4 regions of the Erwinia billingiae Eb661 genome follow, and region 2 is predicted to be linked to each of the others. Evidence: predicted binding sites of a transcription regulator. Region 2 holds the regulator's gene; each other region holds the start of a gene.
The links. Region 2 encodes LexA, which represses DNA repair genes until DNA is damaged. Its sites were predicted from a motif close to TNCTGTATGTACATACAGNA; they were not measured.
Positions count from the first base shown of each region.

Region 1 (7,616 bases), 1.8 Mb from region 2:
ATTTTCTCTTCCAACTGCTGGCGGCTGCGCCCTTCTGGCCCTTTCGCATTCTCCAGGATCACCTGATCCTCAATCCCTTCACGCAGATGGCGCGACTGTCGCCACATTCTGGCGCCAGAAGCCTGTAAGGCCAGCCCGACGAAGATCAGCCAGTAGACAATCCAGAAGGTGACGTTGCTGCCGTGATTAAAATCGGGCTGCGGTGAATTATTCCAGAACGCATTAAGGAACCCGGTGTTGAAGCGGATCATATCGATCATCACATGGGAGAAATCCTGCATCACCGCATTAATCCCTTCGCGCTTTTCCCGGCTCTTCTCGAGGAAGGTCATCAGTGAAATCAGCGTTGAAATGAGCGCCGGAATAAAAATAATCCAGCCAGCGACTCGCTTGAGGATCGCGACCCGGCCAGCTTGTTGATAAGTCATGCTTTCTCCTGACTAAGGTTTGAGGTGATAAGTTTACCTTCAGGTAGCGAAATGTGCCTGAAAAAAGTCGTCATGTCGCGTTAAAAGGGGAAGAACCGCCGCAAGCGGGACAATGTTGTCGATGAAAGCTTCATGCTATGGTGAGGTAAATTTTCAAAAGGAGCCGCAAAATGTCCTATTCCCGCCCCGTCCTTGCCGCCATCTTTGATATGGATGGCCTGCTTATTGATTCTGAACCGCTGTGGGATCAGGCTGAGCTGGACGTGTTTTCCACGCTGAATATCGATTTGACCCGTCGGAATGAGTTGCCCGATACGCTGGGTTTGCGCATCGATCAGACCGTCAGAATGTGGCATGAAGCGTTGCCGTGGAGCGGCCCCTCACAGGAAGAAGTCACCCAGCGGATTATTGCCCGCGCGCTGAATCTAGTCGAAGACAGCCGTCCTCTGCTGCCGGGCGTGGAGCAGGCATTAAAGCTGTGCAAAGCCGAGGGCTTAAAGATTGGCCTGGCGTCCGCTTCACCGCTGCATATGTTGAATCGCGTGCTGGAGATGTTCAATCTGCGCGACTACTTTGACGTGATTGCCTCTGCTGAAGCCCTGCCTTACAGCAAGCCGCACCCACAGGTTTACCTCGATGCCGCCGCTGGATTAGGAGTAGACCCGCTGAATTGCGTCACCTTAGAAGATTCGATTAACGGTATGGTGGCAACCAAAGCCGCCCGCATGCGTTCAATCGTTATCCCGGCGCAAGAACATGCTGATGATGCCCGCTGGTCGCTGGCGAACGTTAAGCTGACTTCGCTTAACGAACTCACCTCCGCGCACCTGCACGGCAGGTAATCCACACCCGGAGCCGGGTTTCTGCCCGCTCCGGTCTGATTTTTCGCCCGAAATCGCCCGCGCCACATCCTTCCTGCTGTTAACCCCTTCAATAACGTAAAAATAGTCATCTTTAGTTACAGGGTAACGTATAGTTTCTACTGTATATATCCCCTATACTGTATACATCGACAGTTCAGCAGCCAGGTGTTCCCATGACGGCCGAAGGCCATCTCATTTTTGCAATTGCCAGTGCCATCTTTGCCAAACGCGCCGACCTGACGCCGGAACTGGCTAACGGCGACTGGTGGCATATCGTGCCTGCGACACTGCTGACCTGCCTGCTGCCGGATATCGATCACCCCAAATCTACCCTGGGGCAACGCTTCAGATGGATTTCGCAACCTGTCGCGCGCGTGTTTGGGCACCGCGGTTTTACCCATAGCCTGCTTGCGGTTCTGGGTGGCGTGGCGCTATTCCATTTAAAAGTGCCAAAAGACTGGGTGATCCCCGCCGATGTCTTTCAGGGATTAGTACTGGGATATCTAAGCCATATCGCCGCCGATATGCTGACCCCTGCCGGCGTCCCTTTATTGTGGCCCTGCCGCTGGCGATTTCGCCTGCCGCTGTTAAGGAGCCAGAAAGGCAATCAGTTAGAGCGCGCGTTATGCCTCGCACTGGTGGGTTACGCCATGTGGTTTCCGCAGGGAATGCCCCCCTTTGGTGCGTCCGGCTGGCCCGCGCAAATGGTTAATTCGGTGCAAAGCGGCATGAACCGGCTGATAAACTCGCAAAACGCCCATTAAACACCCAATTAAACGCAAATCGTTATAAGCCATATTTTTTGGATATATGGCAGCACCAGTTTGAGCTGATACCATTCACGCACGTGTCGTACTTGGTACGCGATAAAAATTATCTGAAGCTTACCGGCGTAGGGAATTACGCCATATTGACTGGAGAATTGGGGATGAACCTTCCATTACTCGCTAACCTGGCCGCGTTTGTTGCCCTGTTAGTGATCCTCGCCAAAACCGGCGGCGCCAACTGGAGCCTGTCGAAAAAAGTCCTGGTGGGACTGGTGCTCGGCGTACTGTTTGGCCTGGGCCTGCACACTATTTATGGTTCTGACAGCCCGGTGCTGAAAGAGTCGATCAGCTGGATTAACGTTGTCGGCAACGGCTATGTGCAACTGCTGCAAATGATTGTGATGCCGCTGGTCTTCGCCTCGATCCTGAGCGCGGTTGCCCGTCTGCATAATGCCTCGTCGTTGGGCAAAATCAGCGTACTGACCATTGGCGTGCTGCTGTTTACCACCGCCATCTCCGCGTTGGTAGGGGTGTTTGTGACCTGGCTGTTTGGTCTGAATGCCACAGGCCTGGTGCAGGGTGTGCAGGAAACCGCGCGTCTGGCTGCGTTGCAAAATAACTATGTGGGCAAAGTGGCTGACCTCTCCACGCCTCAGCTGCTACTCTCCTTTGTGCCGAAAAACCCGTTTGCTGATTTGACCGGCGCAAGCCCGACCTCAATTATCAGCGTGGTGATCTTTGCCGCCTTCCTCGGTGTTGCTGCTCTGCATCTGCTGCGCGACGACAAACCCAAAGGTGAACGCGTGCTGGCTGCCATTGACGTGCTGCAGGCATGGGTGATGAAGCTGGTGCGTTTGATCATGAAGCTCACCCCATTTGGTGTGCTGGCGCTGATGACCAAAGTGGTTGCCAGCTCCAACGTGAACGACATTATCAAGCTGGGCGGCTTCGTGGTGGCGTCTTATCTCGGTCTGGCGATCATGTTTGCGGTACACGCGCTGCTGCTGTCAGTTAATGGCGTGAATCCACGCCGCTTCTTCCGCAAAGTCTGGCCGGTGATTACCTTCGCCTTCACCAGCCGTTCCAGCGCCGCGACCATTCCGCTGAGCGTTGAAGCACAGACGCGTCGTCTGGGCATCCCGGAATCCATTGCCAGCTTCTCCGCCTCGTTCGGTGCCACCATTGGCCAGAATGGCTGTGCGGGACTCTACCCAACCATGCTGGCGGTAATGGTTGCACCAACCGTTGGCATCAATCCCTTTGATCCAATGTGGATTGCCACGCTGGTCGGCATCGTTACGCTGAGTTCAGCGGGTGTGGCCGGTGTTGGCGGCGGAGCGACCTTCGCGGCGCTGATTGTCCTGCCAACCATGGGCTTGCCGGTGACGCTGGTCGCATTACTGATCTCCATTGAACCGCTGATTGATATGGGCCGCACGGCACTGAACGTCAACGGCTCGATGACCGCCGGTACGCTGACCAGCCAGTGGCTGAAGCAGACCGATAAAACGTTGTTAAATGCCGATGCAGATAACGACGTGGAACTGGCGCACCGTTGATCTCCACACGGGCCGGCACACTGCTGGCCCGTTCTGTTTTATCCCACCAAACATCCTGTCATGATTCCCCCGCCGCATATCCCTGCACTTTCCGGGCGTACCCGCGTCCCTGTTCTATAGTTACTGGAGTCTGAAACGACAATTGCAGGAGTAAGTGAGCATGTCGAAAGAAACCGATAACAAGGAACTGAGTCATAATGCGCCCTCTACCGGCCCCGATTCTGCGCGACCAGGTATGGATTCACTGGCCCCTGAAGATGGTTCACACAAGCCGCTGGCTGAACCCACCGCGCCAGGCAAACAGCCTACGGCACCCGGCAGCCTGAAAGCACCTGATACCCATAACGCCAAGCTTGATTCGCTGGAGACCTTCCGTAAAGGAGGTGAAAACTTCCCGCTGACTACTAATCAGGGCACCCGCATCGCCGACGATCAAAACTCCCTGCGTGCCGGAACCCGTGGCCCAACGCTGCTGGAAGATTTTATCCTGCGCGAGAAAATCACCCATTTTGACCACGAACGGATCCCCGAGCGCATCGTCCACGCCCGTGGCTCGGCGGCTCACGGCTATTTTCAGCCCTACCGGGATATGAGCGAGATCACCAAAGCGGACTTCCTGCGCGACCCGGAGCGGATCACGCCGGTCTTTGTGCGTTTTTCTACCGTGCAGGGCGGTGCGGGATCGGCTGATACGGTAAGAGATATTCGTGGCTGGGCGACAAAGTTCTATACCGATGAAGGCGTGTTTGATTTAGTCGGTAACAACACACCGGTCTTCTTTATTCAGGATGCGCATAAATTCCCTGATTTTGTCCATGCGGTTAAACCTGAGCCCCACAATGAAATTCCACAGGGACAAAGTGCCCACGACACCTTCTGGGATTATGTGTCGCTGCAACCTGAAACCCTGCATAACGTGATGTGGGCGATGTCCGATCGCGGCATTCCCCGCAGCTATCGCACTATGGAAGGGTTTGGTATTCACACCTTCCGCTTTATCAATGCCGAAGGGAAATCCACCTTCGTGCGTTTCCACTGGAAGCCCGTTGCCGGGAAGGCATCGCTACTATGGGACGAGGCGCAAAAGCTGACCGGGCGCGATCCGGACTTCCACCGCCGCGACCTGTGGGAAGCGATTGAAGCGGGCGACTACCCGGAATATGAACTTGGCGTGCAGCTGATCGCCGAGGAGGATGAATTCAAATTCGACTTCGATATCCTTGATGCCACCAAGCTGATCCCGGAGGAGCTGGTGCCGGTGGAGCTGATTGGCAAGATGGTGCTCAACCGAAATCCTGATAACTTCTTTGCCGAAACCGAACAGGTGGCCTTCCATCCCGGCCACATTGTTCCCGGCATGGACTTCTCCAACGATCCGCTGCTGCAGGGCCGGCTGTTCTCCTACACCGATACGCAGATCAGTCGCCTTGGCGGGCCAAACTTCCATGAGATCCCGATAAACCGCCCGGTTTGCCCTTACCACAACTTCCAGCGTCAGGGCATGCACCGGATGGACATTGATACCAACCCGGCGAACTACGAGCCGAATTCAATCAATGATAACTGGCCGCGTGAAACGCCCCCCTCACCGCATCGCGGCGGCTTCGAAAGCTATCAGGAACGGATTGAAGGCCACAAAATCCGCGAGCGCAGCCCCTCATTTGGTGAGTATTACTCGCAGCCTCGCCTGTTCTGGAACAGCCAGACGCCGGTAGAGCAACAGCATATTGTGGATGCCTTCTCGTTTGAGCTCAGCAAGGTCGCGCGTGAATATATTCGCGAGCGGGTAGTGGATCATCTGGTGCATATCGATATTTCGCTGGCAAACGGTGTGGCCGAGCACCTGGGGATCTCCCTTTCCGACGAGAAGATGCACACTGCGCCGCCGAAGGATGTAAACGGGCTAAAAAAGGACGCCAGTCTGAGTCTGTATGCCGTTCCCAATGGCACCATTAAAGGTCGTCAGGTTGCATTGCTCATGAGTGATGGTGTGATTGCGGCGGATACGCTGGCAATCCTGATGGAGCTTAAGCAACACGGGGTTCACGCCAAGCTGATTGCGCCCCATATGGGCCAGGTTCGGGCCGATGATGGCTCAGATTTGCCGATCGATGCCACCTTCAGCGGACTGCCGTCACTGACCTTTGATGCGGTGATCGTGCCAGATGGCAATATTGATGCGCTGCTGCTGAGTGGCGATGCGCGTTACTTTCTGCTGGAAGCCTATAAGCACCTGAAAGTGATCGGCCTGAGTGGCGATGCCCGGCGCTTCAAATCCCAGTTTGGTCTGGCTGACGATCAGCAGGAAGAAGGCATCATTGAAGACAGTAAAGCCGAAGGCGTGTTCATGAGCGAGTTCCTTGCAGCGATGGGCGCGCACCGCATCTGGTCACGCAGTCAAAAAGCGTTGAGCGTGCCGGCTTAACGATCGGGAAGTTGCGGTATTAGCTGAGGTTTTAATCAGCACAACGTCGTGATATGACAGGCTTGATGGAGGAAGCGTTAAGGAAGTGTTAAGCACTGTTAGCAAGCCACAATAGCGGCCCACTTGCTCTTGCGTTTTGACTGGCGCGGCGTAATGTTAGCGTCAGTCAGAACCAGGAGGATCCTTATGAAAAAGGTGATGAGTGCACTGTTAGTTGTAACGTTGTTGTCGCCTGCGCTGGCCTTTGCCCACCCAGGTGGCTGGGGACCGGGCCCAGGTCCTGACTGGCATGGCGATCCAGGACATGGATGGCACGGTGGCCACGGGCCAGACCACCTCTCTTTCCTGCCAGAAGCGGCAGCTGCGGTGTTAATCGGCGGCCTGACCTATTACGCGTTGAACGGTAACTACTATCAGCGGCAGAACGACAATACCTATGTGGTGGTGCAGCCTCCGATTGAGCGCGTCAGCGGCGATATGCGTTCACTGGATTACAACGGCGAACGTTTTTATGTGCAGGATGGCCACTACTACCGTCGCGACATCGACGGTCGTTATCTCGAAGTGCCTCGCCCGCCGGGCCTGTAACTTGCAAAAAAAAACGGTCACCCGAAGGTGACCGTTTTTCATTAAGCGGGTGCGATTACTGAGCCGCTTGCGGATCGGTATCGTACTCTTTACAGCTCTGGAAGCCATAGTTCATCACACGGCCAGTATCACTGTAGCTGACGAAGTAAGTCTGGATTTTGCCATCACGCTCGCCGAGCACATAGCTCTGGCAAGTACCACGGGCATGGACCATGGTGATTTCGGTAGAAGGAGGACCGGCAATATCACGAACCTGCTGGCGGGTCATTCCTTTCTTCACGTCCTGAACAACCGGTTTGGTCACGTAGCTTTCTGCACGGTCATAGGCCGAACAACCAGACAACACGGCCAGAGCCACCGCAGCACCAATAAATCCCGTTACTTTATTCATGTTTTTATTCCTCGTTTATTTTCCATGTGAGGATAAGCCTGGTACATAAACGCTGATTTATCAACTTTATGGCAGCAAATTGCCCAAAACACTTCGCCACCGAACCTCCGCAAGCCTATAATGCCGGCGTTGAGAATGAACGTTCGCTCTCACCCCGCTATCCCGCAGGTTTTCGCTCACCCGCGAACCGCTTACCGGCTTGAGGTCATGATGAGTACCCCAAATGAAGCCCGCGATGCCCGCCATCGTCAACGCCAGGATGAAATTATCGCCGCCGGACGGCGTTGTTTTCGTCGCTCTGGATTTCATGCTGCCAGTATGGCGCAGCTGGCGGCTGAAGCTCGCCTGAGCGTTGGGCAGATTTATCGTTACTTCACCAATAAAGACGCGATTATTGCTGAGATAGTGAAAAGGATCATCGATAACCGCCTGGTCTATATCGAAGAGACCACCACCTCGCTCAATCTGCCGCAGCTACTGGCATGGCGTCATGCGCTGGATGAGGATGATGAAGCCTTGATGCTGGAAGTCGCCGCCGAAGCGACCCGCAACCCGGCGGTAGCCAGCATGATGGTGGAGGCCGATGAGCGGATGT
Region 1 is NC_014306.1:2,117,717-2,125,332, reverse strand. It holds gene EBC_RS11190 (YniB family protein) at 1-428, opposite strand, end outside; gene hxpB (hexitol phosphatase HxpB) at 599-1,270, shown strand; gene EBC_RS11180 (metal-dependent hydrolase) at 1,465-2,055, shown strand; gene EBC_RS11175 (L-cystine transporter) at 2,220-3,617, shown strand; gene katE (catalase HPII) at 3,778-6,042, shown strand; gene EBC_RS11165 (DUF6515 family protein) at 6,229-6,630, shown strand; gene osmE (osmotically-inducible lipoprotein OsmE) at 6,686-7,021, opposite strand; gene EBC_RS11155 (TetR/AcrR family transcriptional regulator) at 7,232-7,616, shown strand, end outside.
Region 1: the regulator LexA is predicted to act here: its motif matches at 1,427-1,446, upstream of EBC_RS11180 (metal-dependent hydrolase).

Region 2 (7,616 bases):
AAAGCCACATTTTTAGCTAAAAGTGACAACGAAAAGTGAAAAAAGGCAGGGAGATCAGCAGATAACGAAGCGGCAGGTGGGTGTAACGAATTATTTCAGCCCGCAAACCAGCTGTTGTTGCGCCAGTGCCTGCGCCAGATGAGCCACAACGTCAACCCACGCAGCAGCAGGAACACGGTAACGGCCAGCCACAGACCATGGTTGCCTAACGACGGCACGGTGAACAGCGTCGCGCCGTAGCCCAGTGCCGCAATCAGCATGCCGTTGCGCATTTCACTGGCGCGCGTGGCACCAATAAACATGCCATCCAGCAGATAACACCAGACACCGCAGACCGGCAGGACAATCTGCCAGAACAGATAGGTGTCAGCCTGCTGCTGCAGTTCGGGGATTGAGGTCAGTAAGGCAACAATATGCGTGCCGGCAAGGCCATAGAGAATTGAAAAGGCCAGTGCCACCAGTCCTGCCTGGCGACAGGCCGCGTGCCAAATCAGCAGCAACCTTTTTGCGTCCTTTGCCCCATAAGCTTCGCCGGAGCAGGCTTCTACCGCATAGGCAAAGCCGTCCAGCGCGTAAGCGGTAAAGGTCAGGAACATCAACAATACGGCGTTGACGGCGACGACCTCACTGCCCAGCCGCGCACCCAATATCGTCAAGGAAACAAAGCACAGTTGCAGCAGTAAAGATCGCAACATAATGTCCCGATTCAGCCGCAGCAGCCGGCCGAAATTGCCCTGCCAGGCGGTTTTCAGCATCGGCAGCGAAATGCCCCGCAGCTTCAGCACCCGCCAGACCATAACCAGCCCAATCGCCAGCGTGACGTATTCTGCAATCGCCGTGGCCGCCGCCGCACCCTGCACGCCCCAGCCCAGCCCCATCACGAACCACAGATCCAGCACGATGTTGACCAGGTTTCCGACAACCAGCAGGATCACCGGCGCACGGGCATACTGTACGCCCAGCAGCCAGCCCAGTAATACCAGGTTGGCCAGCGTCGCAGGTGCACTTAACCAGCGGATATTCATAAACAGGGCGGCCTGATGCAGCACGGCAGGATCGCCACCCACGACAGAGAGCGCCAGGTGGTTAAGCGGGGATTTCAGCAGAATAAACAGCAGGCCAGCCGCCAGGGCAATCAGTAGCGGCTGCATCAGTGCGCGGGCCAGCGCCGGTTTATCACCCGCACCAAAGGCCTGCGCGGTTAATCCGGTGGTGCTCATCCGCAGGAACAGCAGCAGCATAAACAGGAAGCTGGTCGCGGTAGTGCCCACGGCAACGCCGCCGAGGTAGGAAGGACTGTCAAGGTGACCAATGACCGCGGTATCCACCAGGCCCAGTAAGGGCACGGAGATATTCGACAGGATCATTGGCAGCGCCAGCCGCCAGAGTTGGTTATCTGAGGGAGAAAATAATCGCATGGTCATCCACTGTGCGACTGGCTTAAAAGCATCACGGAAGCTGTATATGCCAGTCAATAAGGCATACAGCTTACCAAAAGAGAAACGCGCCGCAAAAGCAGCGCGTTAAGGTCAGGCGTTTACAGCCAGTTGCCGTTGCGGATTACGCCGACGGCCAGACCTTCAATCGACAGGGTCTGCAAGCGCAGATCGACCACGATCGGTTGGAATTCGCCGTTTTCAGGCAGCAGATGCACGATATTGCCCTGCTTCTTGAGGCGCTTTACCGTCACCTCGTCGTCAATGCGCGCAACCACGACCTGGCCGTTACGCACATCCTGAGTCTTATGCACAGCCAACAGATCGCCGTCCATAATCCCGATATCTTTCATCGACATGCCGCTAACACGCAGCAGGAAGTCGGCGCCCGGCTTGAACAGTTCAGGATCCACCTTGTAGTGGCCTTCAATGTGCTCTTCCGCCAGCAAAGGTTCACCTGCGGCGACACGGCCAATCAGCGGCAACCCTTCCTCTTCTTCCATCATCAGACGGATACCGCGAGACGCGCCGGAAACAATCTCGATCACGCCTTTACGTGCCAGCGCTTTGAGATGCTCTTCAGCCGCATTCGGGGAACGGAAACCGAGCTGTGCAGCGATTTCTGCCCGCGTCGGTGGCATGCCGGTCTGGTTAATGTGGTCGCGTATCAGGTCATAAACCTGCTGCTGCCTTGCAGTTAGTGCTTTCATCCCGCCCCCTGGTTGTTTATACAGTCAGCTGTGAGTATATACAGGTATTTGTGCGTTGAAAACCTAAAGATGTGGAAAAAACAGCAGTTTGTCAGATTATGGAAAGCGCGCCGCAATCAGGGAATTAGCAGCATTACCCAGACGAAAACAGCGAGTAGTATCGTCAGCAACACGGCAGCGGAGCCCATATCTTTGGCGCGACCCGATAAAGGATGCATCTCGCTGCCAATGCGGTCGACCACCGCTTCCAGCGCGCTGTTAAGGATTTCAACAATGATCACCAACATCACGGACCCTATCAGCAACACCCGCGTGACGGCGTCCACATCCAGCCAGCACGCCACAATCACCGCGACAATGCCGGCCACCGCTTCCTGGCGAAAAGCCGCTTCGTTTTGCCAGGCGGCGCGTATTCCTTTCCAGGAATAACCGGCGGCATTAATGATACGAGTCAATCCGGTGACGTTATTTGCCATAATCAGGGAACCCTTTGAGATGTTTAACGTCAATGTCTGGGTGGCGCACATTTTGCAACACCACAGATCTCACTGGCGCTTTCTGGTATGCTTGCGGCGCTTTGCTAACAAGAGGCTTCATGGTATCTATGTCAGGTTGGCGTAACTTATATTATAACTTATTGAATTTACCAGTAAAATTCCTGGTAAAAAGTAAAGCGATTCCCGCCGAGCCGGTTTCCGAGCTGGCGCTGGATACATCGCGCCCTATTATGTATGTGCTGCCTTATGATTCAAAGGCCGATCTGCTGGCGTTGCGTGAGCAATGCCGTAAACAGGATCTGCCCGATCCTTTAGATCCGCTGGAAATCGACGGTACGGTTTTGCCACGTCATGTGTTTATCCATGACGGCCCACGCGTATTCCCCTATTTCGTGCCTAACGTTGAATCGGTAAAACTGTTCCACGAATACCTCGATTTGCACCGCAGCAACCCGCTGCTGGACGTGCAGATGGTGCCGGTATCCGTGATGTTTGGCCGTGCACCAGGCCGTGAAGTGCAGGGCGACGATCAGCCTCATCTGCGCGTGTTGAATGGCATTCAAAAATTCTTTGCCGTGCTGTGGTTAGGCCGCGACAGCTTTGTCCGCTTCTCACCGATGGTTTCCCTGCGCCGTATGGCAACGGAACACGGCACCGACAAAATCATTGCGCAGAAGCTGGCGCGCGTGGCACGCATGCACTTTGCCCGTCAACGCCTGGCGGCCATTGGCCCGCGTTTGCCGGTGCGTCAGGACCTGTTCAATAAACTGCTGCAGTCCAAAGCCATCGCTAAAGCGGTGGAAGACGAAGCGCGCAGCAAGAAAATCTCCCATGAAAAAGCCCAGCAGAACGCCGTTGAGCTGATGGAAGAGATCGCCGCCGACTTCTCTTATGAAGCCATCCGTCTGACGGACCGCATCATGGGCTGGACGTGGAGCAAGCTGTATCAGGGCATCAACGTCAACGGCGGCGAGCGCGTGCGTCAGCTGGCGCAAGACGGCCACGAGATCGTCTACGTGCCCTGCCACCGTAGTCATATGGACTACCTGCTGCTCTCTTATGTGCTGTATCACCAGGGTCTGGTGCCACCGCACATTGCCGCCGGTATCAACCTGAACTTCTGGCCAGCGGGCCCGATTTTCCGCCGTCTGGGCGCATTCTTTATCCGCCGTACCTTCAAGGGTAACAAGCTCTACTCAACGGTATTCCGAGAATATCTTGGCGAGCTGTTCACCCGTGGTTACTCGGTAGAATACTTTGTCGAAGGCGGTCGTTCCCGTACCGGTCGTCTGCTTGACCCGAAAACCGGCACGCTGTCGATGACTATTCAGGCGATGCTGCGCGGCGGTAACCGCCCTATCACACTGGTGCCGATCTATATCGGTTATGAGCACGTGATGGAAGTGGGAACCTACGCCAAAGAGTTACGTGGTGCGACGAAAGAGAAAGAAGGGTTTATGCAGATGGTGCGCGGACTGCGCAAGCTGCGTAACCTCGGCCAGGGGTATGTGAACTTCGGGGAGCCGCTGCCGCTGGTGACCTACCTGAACAAGCATGTGCCGGAGTGGCGTGATGCCATCGACCCCATTGAAGCCCAGCGTCCAGCCTGGCTGACGCCTGCGGTGAATGACATCGCGCAGCGCGTGATGGTGCGTATCAACAACGCCGGTGCGGCCAATGCCATGAACCTGTGCGTTACCGCCCTGCTCGCATCGCGCCAGCGCTCGCTGACCCGTGAACAGTTGACCGAGCAGTTGGCGTGCTACGTTCAGTTGCTGCGTAACGTGCCGTATTCGCCGGACTCGACCGTGCCGGATATGACGCCAGAAGCACTGCTGAACCATGCGTTAAGCATGAACAAGTTCGATATTGAGCAGGATAATATCGGCGAAATCATCGTACTGCCGCGCGAGCAGGCCGTGCTGATGACCTACTATCGCAACAACGTTCACCATATGCTGGTGATGCCGTCGCTGATTGCGGTGATCCTGTCGCATTACCGCGAACTGAGCCGGGCCGAGCTGCTGCGTCAGATCAGCGTGATTTACCCGATGCTGAAGAGCGAGCTGTTCCTGCACTGGAATAAAGAAGATCTGCCTGCCGTGCTGGATTCCCTGGTGAGCGAGATGGCGCGTCAGGGTCTGCTGACGGCCGATGACCAGACGCTGCGTCTGAGCCCGGCACGCTTCCCAACGCTGCAACTGCTGGCGGCGGGTGTGCGTGAAACGCTGCAGCGTTATGCCATCACCTTCTCTATCCTCAGCGCGAATCCGTCGATCAACCGCGGTACGCTGGAAAAAGAGAGCCGCACCATGGCTCAGCGCCTGTCGGTACTGCACGGTATCAACTCGCCGGAGTTCTTCGACAAAGCGGTGTTCTCTTCACTGGTGCTGACCCTGCGTGATGAAGGCTATATCAGTGATACCGGCGATGCGCAGGTAGAACAGACGCACAGGGTCTATCAGATGCTGGCTGACCTGATCACTCAGGAAGTGCGAATGACGATTGAAAGTGCGGGACCGCACGAGTAAGCGTCAGGGCATAAAAAAAGGGTCGATGAGCAATCATCGACCCTTTTTTATTGGCATCACTCAGAGCCAGCCAGAGAATGGCGCCGTGCTGAGGGCAATCCCCAGGAACAACACCAAACCAACGTAGTTGTTGTTCAGGAAAGCCTGGAAACAGGGATCGCGTTCGCGGGCTGAGATCAGCTTCTGCTGATGCACAAACAGCGCGCCAGCCACCAGAATGGACCAGTAGAATGCGCCGCCCAGCTGCATCCGCCAGCCAATCACCGCCATCAGTACCAGCGTCGCCAGCTGCAACAAACCCACGATCAGCTTATCGAAACGACCAAACAGAATGGCGGTGGATTTGACGCCAATCTTCAGGTCATCATCGCGATCGACCATCGCATACAGCGTGTCATAAGCCACCGTCCAGCAGATATTCGCGGCGAACAGCAGCCAGCAGGTCAGCGGCACGGTTTCACTGACCGCCGCCCAACCCATCGGGATAGCCCAGCCAAACGCCGCGCCCAGCACCACCTGCGGCAGATGGGTGTAGCGCTTCATAAAGGGATAGACCCACGCCAGCGCCAGCCCACCAAACGACAGCCAGATGGTCATCGCGTTCATGGTCAGAACCAGACAGAACGACACCAGCACCAGTCCGGCAAACAGCAGCTTGGCCTCTTTTGAGGTCACCGCGCCGCTCGGCAATGGCCGTGACTGGGTGCGCTTTACATGACCATCGATCTTTCGGTCGGCAAAGTCGTTGACCACGCAGCCCGCGGCACGCATGAAAAAGACCCCCAGCACAAAGACGATCAGGATATTCAGCGGCGGGATCTGCATTCCCGCCAGCCACAGCGCCCAGAAGGTCGGCCACATCAGCAGCAGCGAACCAATCGGCTTATCAATACGCATCAGGCGGCTGTAGGCCCGGAATTTACTCATTGGCAGACTTCTCTCCACGTTACTCATCTCCGGTACCGGTTAGCGAGGCATACAGCGGCGCAGGCGGTAAAAATAGCTCGGTCAGCAATAACGGCTTGCCGGAAAGGCGCAGCAAAGAGCGACGTCCCCACAGCTCGCCACTTTTGCCCGGCTCGATAAAATCCCGCGTCAGCGTGGAAGAGGCAAACAGGTAACGGCCCAGCGGGCGCGTGCCAAGCTGCTGCAACATCTGCTCAGGCCCGTTCAGGGTGGATTCCGGTACGATGGTCCGCCCGGCAAGCCAGGGTTCGCCATCGCCGCACAGCAGAATTTCACGCAGCCAGTAGCGGGACTCATGCGGCAGCAACGCCACGTCGTCACCGACCTCTTCTGCGGTAATAAAACCTTCCTGCACCACTTTTACCGTCACTTGCTGGCAGTGGCGCTCAAAACGTTGGGTCATGGAGTCTTCTTCCATCAACCAGTCCAGCAGCGGGGCTGAAAGCAAGGGTGATGAGGCTGGCAGCCAGTCGAGGGCGCGCAATTGCACCAGCGCGTTATCAGCCATTCGGCTTCTCCGGGCAAAAATTTTGGTGCCACAGTGTAACGCAGAGGCTGGGAGAGAACACAGATTGCTGGAGGAAATAGTGCGGATTTCAGGTCGGTAAAGTAAGAGGTTGGCGCGCCTGGGGCGGCGCGCCGACATGTTATTCGCGTTTCAGCCTGTTACTGTTTGCCAGCCACAGCGTGACCACCAGGATCAGAATGGCAATGGAGTAGGCCAGCGTATCCACCGGGTTTTTGTGATCGACAATGATCAACCGGATGATCGCCGTGATACCGATATAGACAAAATAGCGCAGCGGGAAGTGATAACCCGACTGGAAGTATTTGACTATTAAGGCAATAAACTCGAAGTAAAGGAAGTAGATCACTATGCCATCGATCAACAGATAAGAAGACGTCTGTTCGCCGGTGTTCAGCAACACGTTGGCCAGATGGAAGGTCTCCTTGCCAAGAAAGATCGCCAGAATAGCGGCCAGGACGATCAGCCCTATATTCAGCACCATCTGTAACAACCAGGCAATACGCGTCGCGGTAATCATGCAAAAACCCTCAAAAGTCACTGTTATCCGTCAGGATAATCCTGACAGTGACAATATGCTTTAGTGTGAGCGGGTTCACAAGTTTTGCTTGATGCCGGAGAGATAAGCGGGCGACACCGCCGCCCACAGGCGGAGGCGGTGTCGCGGCTATTTTTAGCGGAAATCGATATCGCGGTCGGTGGTCATATCATACAGCTGGTACTTACGGCCCAGCATCTGACCGCCATCACGCGTCAGCGGCGTCCAGTTAACCTGTGCACGGCCACGGGTTGGTGAGGCGGTGAACAGATCCATCGGAATTGAGATATAGAAGCCTTTGGTGAAGTCGCCTTCGCCATACTCTTCGGCCGACACGTTAGTTTTGGTGGCATAAGCGCCAACGATCACGCCGCTGTCGAACTGGCGGGAGACATCAATCGTCGCCCCTTTA
Region 2 is NC_014306.1:364,516-372,131, reverse strand. It holds gene dinF (MATE family efflux transporter DinF) at 96-1,418, opposite strand; gene lexA (transcriptional repressor LexA) at 1,538-2,146, opposite strand; gene EBC_RS03060 (diacylglycerol kinase) at 2,263-2,622, opposite strand; gene plsB (glycerol-3-phosphate 1-O-acyltransferase PlsB) at 2,751-5,174, shown strand; gene ubiA (4-hydroxybenzoate octaprenyltransferase) at 5,235-6,119, opposite strand; gene ubiC (chorismate lyase) at 6,121-6,648, opposite strand; gene psiE (phosphate-starvation-inducible protein PsiE) at 6,788-7,186, opposite strand; gene EBC_RS03035 (YjbH domain-containing protein) at 7,340-7,616, opposite strand, start outside.

Region 3 (7,616 bases), 1.3 Mb from region 2:
ACGGCAAGCGGTGAGGGGTTATCGCGGAATTTAGCGCACTCCAACACTTCACGCATATAGACCGTCTGGCGATGCTTATTAGGCAGCTCCAGACCAACATACGGCTTGCCAGGGATCACTTCCACCACGCGAACAGCAACGGCTGAAAGCGAGCGGGCAAGGTCACGAGACAGGTTAGAAATACGGGCTGCTTTCACGCCCGGTGCTAAATCCAGTTCGAAACGCGTAATGACCGGACCTGGTGAGATGCCTACCACTTCTGCTTTCACGCGGTAATCAGCCAGACGGGCCTCAACCAGTCGGGCCATTTGCTCCAGGGCAAACATATCGACTGGTTCAGCTTCAATCGGCGGTTCGGTCAACAAATCCAGCGAAGGCAACGGGGTGGTCGGGCGTTCCAGACGTTGCTCATGACGCACGAGGAACGGGTGGAACAAGCTATCTTCAGCCGGTTTCGCCGGTTCTGGCTCAGGCGCTGCTTCCTGAGGAGCCTGCCATGATGGAGCAACGGGTGCCTGTGGCTGCTGTGCTACCGGTTGAGCCGGAGGAGCCTGCCATGATGGGGCAACCGGAGCCTGTGGCTGCTGTGCTACCGGTTGAGCCGGAGGCGTATGCCACGATGGGGCAACCGGAGCCGGTGGCTGCTGCGCGACCGGTTGAGCCGGAGGCGTCTGCCATGATGGCGTGACGGGTTGCTGTACCGGCGCATGTTCAGGCGTAGAACTGTGCTGTTGCCACTGCTCTGCGGCCTTATCGGTCTCTGCTGGCAAGGTAAACAGCGGCTCGCTTGGGCCGTCATCCACCAAATCATCCATTGGAGAGAAATCGAACGCTCCAGCGGTATCCAGTTTGAAGGACGGAGCCTGCTGCTGCTCCTCCTCGCCATACCGTTGCTGCTGTTGTTCAGCAAACTGACGAGCCAATGCAGCCTGTTGCAGAGCGGCTTCATCATCTTCAGCGAACTCTTCGCCATAGCGCGTCTGCTGCTGAGCCATAAAGGCCTCGCGCAGATGGGCCTCTTCCAGCTCCATCGCATCTTCATCCGCAGCGGGCAGAGTGGCGGAGGTGGATCCCATCAGTTCCTGCTCTTCTTTCGCCTTCTCTTCAGCCATACGCTGAGAAGGCAATTTGATGCCATAAGAAGCCAGTTCACGACGCGTTGGCAATTTAACCGGGTTAGGACGCGGCAATGCCGGGCCGATGCCTTGCTTAACCTGAGGGTTAACCGGCGCCTCACTGGTCGCACTGAATCCCGGCATAAACGGCGCGGACGCTGCCGCGACTTTAGCCGCAGCCACGACACCCTGAGTGCCAGCAGCCATATCGGTTGGCTGAGTGGACTGCGGAGCAGAGAAGTCGAATGGCGAAGAACTGTCTCGCCAGTTCCCCATCCGTGGCCCTTCATCTTCGTCATCCACCTGCACTGAAGGTGCAGGTGTGGTCTCAGCCGGCATTTCAAAGCGGTAAAGTTCAGGCGTTTGTGCTACTGGCGCAGCCGCAACAGGCTGGGCAGTCACGGGAGTCGCCGCCTGAGCGGGAGCATAAGCAGGCTCAGCGGGAACATGCGCAGGCTGAACGCTGGCGACCGGAGAAACCGGGGCAGCAGGAGCCTCTTCAGCTTGCGGAGCCGCAGCCAATGGTGCAGCAGTTGCAGCCACAGCCGATTTGCTCAGAAGCGGATCGTTGTCCTCTGCTTCATGCTCATCGTCCTGCAGTATTTTCTTCGGCGCAGACAGCAGCACATCATCTTCTTCGCTGCGGGCGCTTTGCTTCAGAACAGGTGCGGCCGGAGCCGCTTCGCCCTGCTCGTCTTCATACTCATCATCATGCCAGCGCTCATCGTTACGCGAACGATTACTGGCAAAAGTCAGCACGCCCATCACGACACCACCGATTTTCTCAGCGATAGTGAGCCATGACCAGCCGGTATAGAGCGTTAATCCCGCAGCCCAGATGCACAGCAGCGTCAAGGTGCCACCGGCGCTGCTGAACCATGGCGCCATGGCATTACTCAGCAGGCTGCCAATCACGCCACCCGAAGCGAAGTACCAAATGTCATCGGCATTCAGCGCCGCAAGGCCGCATGAAGTGATCACCAGAGCCAGCACGCCAATCAGGCGCAGGGCGACTGCGAAGTAATCAATGAATTCCTGAGAGTGGCGCTGACGGAAAGTGATCCAGCAAAGGCCTAAAATGACCGGAGGAATGGCATAGGCCATCACACCAAAAATGAAGAACAGGGTATCCGCAAGCCAGGCGCCAATGCCGCCGCCCACATTGTGGATAGGTTCATGCCAGGCGGTCTGGGACCAGCTGGGATCGGAAGGATTGAAGCTCACCAACGCTGCCATCAGATAAACGGCAAAAAGAGCCACAACAATCAACAACGCTTCGAGCAGACGACGCCCACTGCTAAGCGGTTGTAAGGATACTTCTTTATCTTCTGTGTATTCCTGGCTCAAGAGTACTCTCCAGGGGCCTGTAAACTATGGAGGCAACAGCGCCGGGCGAGCCCGACGCTGAACCTGTATGAATTCACAGGAGTGTACCGAAAACTATCAGGTTTTGCACCTGCCCTGTGTTACCGCGTTTTAATGACTAAGCGGTTACTTTGTTTCACTTCTTCCATGACGACATAGGTCCGCGTATCGTTCACGCCCGGCAGACGTAGCAGGGTCTCGCCCAGCAATTTACGGTAAGCCGACATATCAGGAACACGGGTTTTCAGCAGATAGTCAAAATCGCCTGAAACAAGATGACACTCTTGAGTTTCCTCAAGTTTTTGCACGGCGGCGTTAAATTGCTCAAACACATCCGGTGCACCACGATTCAGAGTAATCTCAACGAATACCAGCAGTGACGCGTCCAGATAGTGTGGATTCAGCTGCGCGGTATAACCCAGGATGAATCCCTGGCGCTCGAGGCGACGGACACGTTCAAGGCAGGGTGTCGGGGATAAACCCACACTCTTGGAAAGATCGACGTTAGAAATTCGACCATTCTTTTGCAGTTCGTTAAGGATGTTGCGGTCGATCCTGTCCAGATCTTTACCAGGTCGTTTTTTATTGTCTACCATTATTATTGTCTCTCTTAATGCCTTCCCTTTACTTGCCATACCCTGGCGCATTCGATGTGCAGGGTTGTTCTAAGTGAAGTCAGGAGCCTGTTGCGCTTCTTGCAAAACGCCCATCCGTATGACGCATGTTGTCTGTCCACACCATGCGTCATGACCAATGACAGACTGAGTTTATTCGGCCAGCGTGCCAAAACATGGAATGAAAATCTGTTTTGCCAGCCTAAATCCCCTCTGCTTCCTACACTGTTTTCGCAAAAGCGCAGCCGATTGTCAAAGCAAAACAACTAAAACCAGTACAACATGCCAGAAGTATCGCTGCGTGACTGTTTTTAAATGGATATTTTCAGGGCATTGCACTGTCAGGTGTCAGCGTTTGCCCCAAAATAGCGCACAACTCGCCCGCAAGGTGAAAGGGTCCATTGGTCAAACCTTTCGCAGTCATCGTTAACAAAATCGCAGAATGCTTTTGTTGCCGCGTTAAATTCCCTACAATCGAAAAATGTTTGCCAGACAAATAATGAGGGTCTCATGAGCACGGCCAAACACAGTAAATTACTTATCCTGGGCTCAGGCCCGGCTGGCTATACCGCTGCCGTTTATGCAGCGCGCGCCAATTTGAATCCGGTGTTAATCACCGGCCTGGAAAAAGGCGGTCAGTTGACCACCACCACCGAAGTTGAAAACTGGCCGGGTGACCCGAACGATCTGACCGGTCCGGCGTTGATGGAACGTATGCAGGAGCATGCGGAGAAATTCAACACCGAGATCATTTTCGACCACATTCATACGGTCGATCTGCAGACGCGCCCGTTCAGATTAACTGGCGACAGCGCGGAATATACTGCTGATGCTTTGATCATCGCTACCGGTGCCTCTGCCCGCTATCTGGGCTTGCCGTCTGAAGAAGCGTTTAAAGGACGCGGCGTTTCAGCCTGTGCAACCTGCGATGGTTTCTTCTACCGTAACCAGAAAGTTGCGGTGATCGGCGGGGGGAATACCGCCGTTGAAGAAGCGCTTTATCTGGCGAACATCGCTGCAGAAGTGCATTTGATTCACCGCCGCGACAGCTTCCGCGCGGAAAAAATCCTTATCGACCGTCTGATGGAAAAAGTGCGCAACGGCAATATCGTGCTGCACACTAACCAGACGCTGGATGAAGTGATCGGCGATCAAATGGGTGTCAGCTCGCTGCGCCTGCGCTCTGCGCTGGACGATCAGCAGACTGAAGAGCTGAATGTAGCCGGTCTGTTTGTCGCCATCGGGCATAGCCCGAACACCGGCATCTTCAAAGATCAGCTTGAGCTGGAAAATGGGTACATCAAAGTCCAGTCGGGTCTGCAGGGCAATGCGACTCAGACCAGTATTCCAGGCGTGTTCGCCGCGGGTGATGTGATGGATCATATCTACCGTCAGGCGATCACCTCAGCCGGCACCGGTTGTATGGCGGCTTTGGATGCAGAACGCTTCCTCGATGGATTAGTTAAAAACTCTCAGTGAGTTGTTAACACTCTGCATCAATCTTGCCAAAGGCGACCTCAACTGGTCGTCTTTTTGCTTTCCGCATTGTAACATTGCCAGCCAATCCCCCTGTTTTTAGCAGGGATGTTTTCTCCTCTTTCGTCTAACGCTCAGCTGGAAAAGCATGAACAAAACACGGCAGCAACAGTTACTCCGTTGGTTAAAAAGCCAGACCGGGCTGGGTAAGCGCTGGTTACGGCTCTCTCTGATGCTTGGCATGTTAAGCGCCCTGCTGATTGTCTGTCAGGCGTGGCTGCTGGCCTCACTGCTACAGGCGTTGATTGTTGATCACACGCCACGAGAAGCCTTAGTCACCCCGTTCGTGCTGCTGTTCGGCTGTTTCGTTCTGCGCGGTGTGTTGGCCTGGCTACGCGAAAAAGTGGGATTCGAATGCGGCAGAGCTATCCGAACCACGCTCCGACGTACGGTCCTCAATCAGCTCAGCGCATTGGGGCCGGCCTGGATTCAGGGTAAACCTGCGGGCAGTTGGGCCACGCTGCTGCTGGAACAAATCGAAGATATGCAGGATTACTATTCCCGCTATCTGCCGCAAATGCTGCTGTCCGTTTTTATCCCCTGCTTTATTCTGATTGCCCTGTTCCCTGTAAACTGGGCCGCTGCGCTCATTTTGCTGTGTACCGCGCCGCTGATACCGCTGTTTATGGCGCTGGTCGGTATGGGTGCGGCGGATGCCAATCGCCGTAACTTTCAAGCGCTGGCCAGGCTCAGTGGCCACTTCCTCGATCGTCTACGTGGGCTTGAAACCTTACGCCTGTTCCATCGTGCAGAAGCGGAAACCGAGAGCATTCGCCAGTCTTCGGAAGATTTCCGGCAACGAACCATGGAAGTCCTGCGCCTGGCTTTCCTCTCCTCCGCCGTGCTTGAGTTCTTCGCCTCACTGTCGATCGCCGTTGTGGCGGTCTATTTCGGCTTCTCATACCTCGGCGAACTCAATTTTGGCCATTATGGCTCCGGCGTTACGCTGTTTGCCGGATTCCTTGCGTTGATCCTCGCGCCGGAGTTCTTCCAGCCACTCCGCGATCTCGGCGCGTTTTATCATGCCAAAGCGCAGGCCGTCGGCGCCGCTGATGCACTGGAAACCTTCCTGAATCAGAGCGAAACCCTGACCTCTTTACAAGGCGAAAAGGTGATTGATACGCAGCATGGCCTGACTTTCGAGGCACAGGAACTGCAGATCCTTTCCCCGGATGGCAAGGTCCTGGCAGGACCGTTGAATTTCACCTTGCTTCCTGGCATGCGCGTGGCGCTGGTCGGGCAAAGCGGTGCGGGTAAGACCTCCCTGCTTAACGTACTGCTGGGTTTTCTGCCCTACCAGGGATCGCTGCGGGTCAATGGGACTGAACTGCGGGAAATCTCGCCGGAGTTCTGGCAACAGCAACTTGCCTGGGTTGGACAGAACCCTCACCTCCCTGCTGCAACGTTGCGGCAGAATATTGTGCTGGCCGGCCGGGTTGACCCGATCAAGCTTGACAACGTTTGCCAGCAGGCCGGCGTAAAAGAGTTTCTTTCACAGCTGCCGAATGGGCTGGAAAGTGAAATCGGTGAGCAGGCCTCTTCTCTGTCAGTCGGTCAGGCGCAACGTATTGCAGTGGCCAGGGCGCTGTATAAGTCCTGCCATTTCCTGTTACTTGATGAGCCCGGTTCAAGCCTCGACAGTCGCAGTGAACAGCGGGTTAATGAAGCCTTACTGGCCGCGTCCTTCAGCCAGACCACCTTAATGATCACCCACCAGTTGGATCAACTGGGCCGCTGGGATGAAATCTGGCTGATGCGCAACGGCAAAATCCTGCAGCAAGGTGACCACGCTGAGCTTATGCGCTCGCCCGGTGCATTTGCCGAACTGGCTGCCAGGCGTCAGGAGACCGTAGAATGAAAACGTTAATGCCGTTTCTGGCCCTTTATCGCCGTCATATCTGGCGGCTGTCATTGGGAATTGTGCTGGCCATTATTACCCTGCTGGCCAGCATCGGTCTGTTAACACTTTCCGGCTGGTTCCTGGCCGCTTCCTCAGTGGCAGGCTTTGCCGGCTTATACAGCTTCAACTACATGCTGCCAGCCGCTGGTGTCAGGGGTGCGGCGATCACCCGCACTGTAGCACGCTATTTCGAGCGCCTGGTCAGCCACGATGGCACATTCAGAGTCCTTCAGCATCTGCGGCTGTTTACCTTTAGCAAACTGCTGCCGCTCTCCCCTGCGGGATTAAGTGGCTATCGTAAAGGCGACTTGCTGAACAGACTGGTTGCTGATGTCGATACGCTTGACCATCTTTATCTGCGCGTCATCTCACCATTGTTTGGCGCTTTTGTGGTGATTCTTACTGTAACCGTTGGCTTGAGCTGGCTGGACTGGCATCTGGCGGTGATATTGGGCGGCCTGATGTTACTGACGCTGCTACTGCTTCCTCCGCTGTTTTATCGCGCTGGCAGGCCGGCAGGTATCGCTCTGACCGCATTACGCGGTCAATACCGCACTCAGCTGGCCGACTGGCTGCAGGCTCAGGCAGAGCTGGCACTTTACGGAGCGGCTAAACTCTTCCGCCAGAATCTTGACGAGACTGAAACACGCTGGATGGCTGCGCAGCAACGTCAGGCCAGCCTGATGGGACTCTCTCAGGGGTTACTGACGTTGATTACCGGCTTTACCGTGGTGCTGATTTTATGGCTAAGCGCGGGCGGTATCGGTCATCTGACGGAGCCTGGCGCCTTTATTGCCCTGTTTGTGTTTTGTGCTCTGGCGGCCTTTGAAGCGCTGGCGCCGGTTGGGGGCGCGTTTCTGCACCTGGGTCAGGTGATGGCGTCAGCGACGCGGGTTTCTGAAGTGATTAACCAGCAACCTGCGGTGCATTTTGCCCACACTCCCCTTCCATCACGCGAAGGCATTTCCCTGAGCATCAAGGATCTGAGCTTCAGCTATGGCGATCATCATCCTGCGCTGGACTGCCTCTCTCTGGAGGTTGCCCAAGGGGAACATGTCGCGCTGTTGGGCAGAACGGGCTGCGGGA
Region 3 is NC_014306.1:1,674,706-1,682,321, reverse strand. It holds gene EBC_RS09200 (DNA translocase FtsK 4TM domain-containing protein) at 1-2,462, opposite strand, end outside; gene lrp (leucine-responsive transcriptional regulator Lrp) at 2,582-3,076, opposite strand; gene trxB (thioredoxin-disulfide reductase) at 3,605-4,573, shown strand; gene cydD (heme ABC transporter permease/ATP-binding protein CydD) at 4,719-6,488, shown strand; gene cydC (heme ABC transporter ATP-binding protein/permease CydC) at 6,485-7,616, shown strand, end outside.
Region 3: the regulator LexA is predicted to act here: its motif matches at 2,524-2,543, upstream of EBC_RS09200 (DNA translocase FtsK 4TM domain-containing protein).

Region 4 (7,616 bases), on a different replicon from region 2:
GTCTGTATCTACAACTGCAATTTTTTTTCCCGAACTGGCAAGGCAGCTACTGACGTTGATCGCCGCAGTCGTTTTACCAGACCCCCCTTTGGGGTTGAGGAACGCGATAATTTTCATGTTTAACCTTATTTGTGTGTTTACTCATTTGAGTTTAATTATACACAAAAACACAAATGAGTAAATGTGTTTGTTGTGTGTAAATGAGTATAAGAGTTTTTTGAATGTTAGAACTGGCGGGAATTTTGGTTTAAGCCTCTATCAGGAAATTAAAGCCAACCTCCATCGTATTCATTCCTGCCCTGATTGGTCGCATCATTGGTTAGCGTCATATCATCGACCACGCAGTTACGTATCTCAGCGGTGCGGTATATTTCGTCAAAAAGTTCGTCAATCTGCTCTTTCAAATCGGCTTCATCGCTATACTTTAATAGTACCGAAAACTATGTTGTAAACGGTGTATTGTTGAAAATCGCAGCGCTGGACATTTATTTTGAGTATGTTGCTTATGCCCTGCTGACCCGGGGGGCGGGTAATAAGGTAGGGAAGTGGCAGGATAACTAAACAGAAGCACCGGGATCTCCTAAGTTAGTTAATAAAATATAGTTCACCTCAATAATAAGGTCTGGAACCAAAGATAGCCAGAACCTATCGCAACTTGGCCACAGGAATATCACTCCAGCGCGTAGTCCATGCAGGTGAAAGCATTTCCCGTTTCATTTGCCAGTCCTGCTGTGTTCCCTGGCCTGCGAACCACAGCTTACCCAGCCCGGAACCGTTGACCTTGTCCAGCACGGACAACAGTTCTGCGCTCTGAGGGCGTGGCGGCCGCTCGTCGAATAACGTCAGCTGAGCCAGAGCGCCAGAGCTGAAGTCGCCGAGCATCACTCCTGCCTTTGCATAACGGTGGCCATCACGCCAGATATGGTCAAGACTTTTCATTGCAACCGAGATGATGTCTCGGGTGTCCTGCGTGGCCACCGTCAGCTTTTCGCCGGCAACGTTACCGTAGTACGGTTCTCCGGGAGAAAAGGGCGACGTCTTGATGAAAGCCGAAACGTGCCGGCAGTACTGCCCCTCCTGACGGAGCTTTTCCGCCGCGCGTTCGGCATGTTTACAGATGGCCTGCCTGAGACCTTCAAGCGTGGTGACGCGCTCACCGAAACTCCGGCTGCAGACAATCTGCTGCTTTGCCGGTGGGGCTTCTTCCAGGGCAATACAGGATTCACCTTTAAGCTCACGGACGGTTCTTTCAAGCACCACGCTGAAGTTTTTGCGGATGAAGGCGGGGTTGCTGCGTGCCAGATCGAGCGCGGAGACGATACCCATCGCGTTGAGCTGTTTACTCAGCCGCCGGCCGACGCCCCAGACCTCTTCCACGGGCTGTCGCGACAGAAGCTTTTCAGTCCGGACCGGATTGTCCCTTGTCAGTGCGAGTACCCCCCCAAACTGTGGCCACTCCTTGCTCGCCCACTGTGCTGATTTTGCGAGTGTTTTGGTCAGCCCCATCCCGACGCCCACCGTCAGACCGGTAACGGCCTTCACCCTTTCGCGAACGCGGCGTCCGTAGTGTTCAAAGGGTTCAGAGTTGTCTATGCCGCTGATATCCAGAAACGACTCGTCAATCGAGTAGATTTCCGTGGCGGGCGCCATCTCCTCCAGTACAGTCGACACCCTGACAGACATGTCGTGGTACAGAGAATAATTACTGGAGAACACGTTAAGCCGCACCGGAAACTGCCGTGACCTTATCTGGAACCAGGGTTCCCCCATTTTTATGCCGAGGCGCTTAGACTCTGCGGACCTTGCGATTACGCAGCCGTCGTTGTTCGATAATACGATGACGGGGACATCCCTGAGCTCAGGGCGGAATACCTTCTCGCAGGAGGCATAAAAACTGTTGACGTCGACCAGGGCAAACATGCTTCAGCTCCGCGTAGCGTGCAGGAACCAGGTCACCACGCCGAAGATTTCCAGCGCGTCGGGGTCCGGGTAGATAGTCGGGAAAGCCGGATTCATGGGCTGCAGTGCGAGTCGTGGGCGCAGCTGCAGCACCTTAACGGTGAACTCACCATCCACTGCGGCAATAACGATATCCCCGTGCGACGGCTTTTCTGACTTATCGACAACCATCAGGTCCCCGTCCTTAATACCGGCATCGGTCATGCTGTTACCGGAGGCCCTGACAAAGTAGGTGGCGGCCCGGTGGCGGATGCAGAGCTCGTTCAGGTCAAGCGCGGCTTCGACATAATCTGCGGCAGGGGAAGGAAAGCCTGCCGCACACCGGTCGGAAAAAAGCGGCAGCAGGATACGCTCCGGCATGGAAGAAGGCGTGTGGAGATTTAAAAGAGGCATTGTTGAATCCTGACTATGCTGTATATATAACCAGTATAAATAAAGCTGCCTTTTTGTCACGGCCCTTTACATAATGCCGGCAAGAACAATGACCGTATCAGTTCAGGAGAAACGACCATGCTGTCCGCCATACGAAAACGTCTTTCTGCCGTGCCGCCCGCGCGGCGCAAGAGCTGGGGAGAGTGGTGCATGCTGGCAAGCGCACTGTGCATCGTTCCGCTGCTGGTCATGCATGACCTGAGCATCGGGGTAAAGGCGGTACTCCAGCTGCTGTGGGTGATTATTCTGGCCGCGGGGTTCTGGCTGGCCGGCAGCGTCAAAAAGCGCTGATAAAGGTGTGTCCGTGAGCATCGTGTGTCAGGGGAATATGCAAGGTGATGGTGCCGTTCCGCTTCCTCGCGCAGTCTGTTCGTTCCTCGCGCTGCTGCGGTACGCCTCAGACGGCCGCTGCGGCGAGCGGTGGGGGTGGGTGCAGACCGGTATTTTTGTGAGCCGGTAACCCTGTTTCCCGTTAATCATCCGGAGGCGGGGAACGCCAGTCGGAATATTTCCGCCGGCGGGCCGCGCCTGCCCGTCCGGCAGGACGACCCTGCATCCTGACTCCTGTTGTAAGAGGCGCCTAACTTTCTGCACGGCCGGGGGCATGCACAACGCGGTAAAGGGTGAGGTGCTCCCCGTTCTCCGCGGTATCGTAGTACACCTCCGCCTCGCGTATCTCATGGCTGCCGGCTTCCACCAGGTCAGCCATTTCGCGCAGGCTGGCGGCGAGGCATTTCGGTGCGGCGTGGATAAAAACGGGGGGTTTAGCGGTTCCCATAGAAATTCTCCTTTTAGAATGGTTTCTAGGGTAAACCATTCCGGTCGGGTAGGTAATGTGATTACTCCTGGTATCGGCCCGCCTGCACCGTACTTTAGTCGCATTCCCGGGCTCAGCTTAAGCTGGCATAATCCTTGCTGCCGGGCCCACTCCGCCGTCCCGCATTATCTGAGGCATCAGCATGAATGACTGGTTTGTTGTTTTTGAGGTTCACTCGCGCGGTGAAATCATCCGTTATGAGGTGCTGCTGATGGCTGAAAACGCGGGCGTGGCCATGCTTGGTGTGGCGCTGATGGGGCGCACGTGGTGGCCTGACTGCCTGAAGGAAGATGGCGCCCACTGGCACTGGGGCAGGGGGGACGTTTACCTGCACACTCTGTGGCAGGTTGACGACACCGTCTGCGCGATGCCGTCGGACTTTCGTTTCGTCGATCGCCAGACGGCGGCCGTCACCCCGGAAGGGGTGGTGGTGTATGATGAATGGGATGAACGCTGGGAAACGCTGTTTCGCTGGCGCTGGCAGGAAGGCCTTAACCTTCAGCGGTAAGTCCGGTTTACCGGGCGTGATATGCATTTTAACTGACTACCTGTTTACCGTTTCTCTGCTGTACCCGCAATGCCATGACGCAGGCGCACCGCCGGTGGCTTGCGGTTATCCTGACATATCTTTCAGTTCATAAGTCCGCCTTTGCCAGCTTCCAGCATGGATTCTGTTCACGACAAAAACACTCAAAATCTGTGTCGTATAGTTCCGCTAAGTGCTGTGAGTTCAACCGATGGATGCAACACATTGGTTAAAACGCTCTGCGGGTGATTCATAGTCTAACGTTTTTCTCGGCCTCTCGTTGAGCTGTCTGGCAACACTGTTTAGTCTTTGCTGGCTGTGAACTGATAAGTCAGTTCCTTTTGGAAAATACTGTCTGAGCAATCTGTTCGTATTTTCATTTGAGCCGCGTTGCCAGGGAGATTGAGGATCACAGAAATAAACCTGGATGTCTGTGGCTACAGTAAACCGGTTGTGGCTGGTCATTTCAGACCCCCGATCCCATGTTAGTGTTTTATAAAGCTCAACGGGTAATTCCCGGGCTTGTTTGATGAGTGCAGATATAACCGTTATGGTCTTGTTGTCTCTGATTTTAGCCAGCATAACAAAGCGGGAATGGCGTTCTACGAGAGTGACAATATAGGAGTTTTTAGAGCCCTGGATCAGATCGCCTTCCCAGTGACCTGGTATGGCTCTGTCTGCGGCTTCAGGTGGCCTTTCTCTGATAGTTATCGCATCCGGGATTGACCCTAATCCTTTCCCTTTAAGCGATGACGTTCTGGATCTACGCACAACTCTTCCGCTTCTGAGGCATTGCTGTAGTTCTTTTTTTAATGCTCCCCGGGTTTGTATAAAAAGCGTTTTATAAATCGTTTCGTGTGACACATGCATTTCCTGATTATCCGGATAACAGCGTTTCAGCCAACCGGCGATTTGTTCCGGCGACCAGTCCTGATGCATCTTTTCTGCAATGAGTTTACACAATGTGGGGCTTTCAATTAGCTTGCAAGGTTTTGGTCTCAGAGCACTTTCCCACGCAGCTGTATCTGCTTTTGCTGCACGGTATTGTTTTGCACCTCCATGCCTCTTGATCTCGCGGCTAATCGTTGAGGGGGCTCTTGATAATTTGTCAGCGATATCCCTGATGCTACGTCTTGCTACCAATCCTCTGGATATCTCCTCTCTTTCATCAAGCGAAAGCGCTAACCGGTGCCGCTTTCGAACAGGAGGACGATACCCACCAGTCTGGTGGATAGTCGGCATAACAGAAGAGTGATATCTGTCGAACATTCTGGCGATATCATGCAGGGAATCACCTTGCTTATATCTGTCCCAGATAATCGCCTTTTGTTCTGGCGTGTAGTGAATGCGAGTTCTTCGTTTCATGGCAACGTCCCCCCTTCTTTAAGGATAGCGTTGCATCGATCCGTAGAACTCACAGCCAGCAGCGGACATTCAACAGCTCTTATATAGTAACTTGACGCACGATTTCAGCGGTTTTCTTGTCGCAGTTGGTCGTGCTGATCGAGTTCATAATCGATAAACGCACCGATCATAGCCCGGTAGACCTTTTCGATAATCACTGTGGGAAGTCCTGCTTCATTCGCCTGTTTACTTACCTTATCGATTACCTGCTGGACGCGGTCTGGAGCACGCACGGCTGAATGGTCACTTTTGAAAGCTGCGGCAGCTTTAACACACTGGCTACGTTGCGCGATCATTTTAACCAGTTCACTGTCAATCTGATCGATACGGTTCCTAACATCCTCAATTGACGAAAAATTCATTTCAATCCACCTGACTAGTACATGAGTATGGCAGATTACATAAATCTACGATTTAAAACAGTTTTAAATTTGTAAAATCTGACTGAAAGAACGATAAACCAAAGAATTCAATCAAGAATATGTGGTTGTTGAGAGTGCGATAAAAGAGATAGGGCGAATGTCCGTTTCTCGCTCATAGCAGACCTGACTCGCGCGTCCACTTAGTGCCAGTAATGGACTAAGTGCATTTTAGATGGGCGCGCAAATTGATGTTATGTTCATTTCGCCCGTTTGGCGGGGACGGATCAAAAAAGGCCGCCACATGGGCGACCTCTTCCGGCAATTCTTTTTGCTACCATCCGTTATTTGTACAGTTCAGCGGTCATGTACACGCGGTTATTGCTGTTCACGCTGGTAATTTTGTACTGGTCGCCGTGCTGCTGTGCCTGTGCGGCGATCTGGGCTTCAGCGGCGTCAAGAGTTGATGCACATGCGGACACGCTCTGGGCGAAGCTACCGAAAGAAATCAGGGACAGGGCGGAAACTGCAACTAAAGTTTTGATTGATTTCATGGCTAAATTCCTTCTGAATTTTTAAGTTATGGAGGCTTTCCGCCTTCGATGAGAAGAATATTAATCCTGAAGGGCTTTAGGAGATAGCGGGTTGTTTTGCTGTTATCTGTCAAAAAATATGAACAAGCGTTGGGCGGTTGGCAGCGGTGAAGATTCGGATGTTATGTTTAATATGCAGAACTACTCAATCATCATGATTTTAATGTCTGCTTATCGCTCAAAGCGGACCAGTCACATCAGCATGTCTGTTTCGTGCTAGCGGCAGAAATTGGTTGAGAAATGCTTGTTATTCATAACCATATAGGTATTGTAAAGCAGTTCAAAATTCGAAAGGCAGGTGATAAATCTCCAGAGCTTTCACCTATTTAGAATAAGGATTCGATATGTACAAGCGCTGTTCTTCTCTACTTTTAGTTTCAATGATGGCTGTCCCTCTGGCCCAGGGTGCTAACCTGCGTGCTGCTGATGTAACCAAATTTGATATTGCCGGCGTAAAAACAGGCATGGATTATGGTGAGTCCGTAAAGGCCATCACTGAGCACTTTCATGTGCCAGCATCATCGCTCGACGTTGATAAATACCCAGCTGTAAATGTGGTAACAGGCGATAAGCAGCCACAGTATGTTGCTTACGAAAAAGATGGCGTCAAGCTGCTTGTGCACTTTGAAGGCCGTGTTCCACCAGATCCAAACCATGCGCTGGTTGTGTCCCAGATTTCTTACGAGCTGCCCTACTCCACTGAGAATAAAAATGCCATGGCCACTGCCGCCGTTAAAAAATACGGTGTCCAGTCAAACGCGCCTTACACACCGATGGTCTGGTGCAATACTCCCGGTAAGATGGCAACAATGGCATGCGGCCCCAGTCCAGAGCAACCGGTTCTGAAATTATCAGGCACGTCCCTGGCATTGAATGATCCCTCATGGACGAATGCGCGTATTAAATTGATAAACAGCAAGCAAGCCCGCCCACCCGGCTTCTGAACGTGGTCGAGGCCACCAGATCACGAGGGCTGCAACAGCAGCACTGTGCCAATAGCGGACATAAAAGAAATTGCGATATTTGAGTGGTGAAAAGCCGTTTCCGCTCAGTTTTTAATGTTGAGAGCGGCCTCCTACAGTGAATCCAGCAAATGCTAAAGGAACATTTACTCATTTACTGTATTAACGCCTCTCGCGGGTCGCCGACGCATAGCGCCCGGTGGATATCCATTGATGCGCTTAAAAGCTCTGCTAAACGCTGCCTGTGAGGCATAGCCAAGGCGTAGAGCAACGGTGTCAATTGAAATCTTATCGTGAATAATCCAGTGACCTGCGATGCGCATTCGCACCTCCCTTGCATAGCGCAGGGGAGGTATACCGATGATTGATTTGAAGCGTTCAGCAAAAACAGAACGTGACACATGCGACTGTGCTGCAAGTTCAGCAACAGACCACTCCCGACCCGTATCGCGATGAATGGCCAGAATTGCACGGGCGAGTCGTGGATCACGTAACGCAGCGATCAGGCCAGCTGCGTTCTCGCTGCCGTTTTCGATCCATCCACGCACAATCATGGCAGCCGCC
Region 4 is NC_014305.1:110,194-117,809, forward strand. It holds gene parA (ParA family partition ATPase) at 1-117, opposite strand, end outside; gene umuC (translesion error-prone DNA polymerase V subunit UmuC) at 646-1,920, opposite strand; gene umuD (translesion error-prone DNA polymerase V autoproteolytic subunit) at 1,924-2,352, opposite strand; gene EBC_RS24920 (hypothetical protein) at 2,470-2,682, shown strand; gene EBC_RS01060 (hypothetical protein) at 2,972-3,169, opposite strand; gene EBC_RS24665 (hypothetical protein) at 3,351-3,716, shown strand; gene EBC_RS01070 (IS30 family transposase) at 3,939-5,099, opposite strand; gene EBC_RS01075 (chorismate mutase) at 5,204-5,500, opposite strand; gene EBC_RS01080 (YdgH/BhsA/McbA-like domain containing protein) at 5,842-6,051, opposite strand; gene EBC_RS01085 (hypothetical protein) at 6,435-7,034, shown strand; gene EBC_RS01090 (AraC family transcriptional regulator) at 7,199-7,616, opposite strand, start outside.
Region 4: the regulator LexA is predicted to act here: its motif matches at 2,369-2,388, upstream of umuD (translesion error-prone DNA polymerase V autoproteolytic subunit).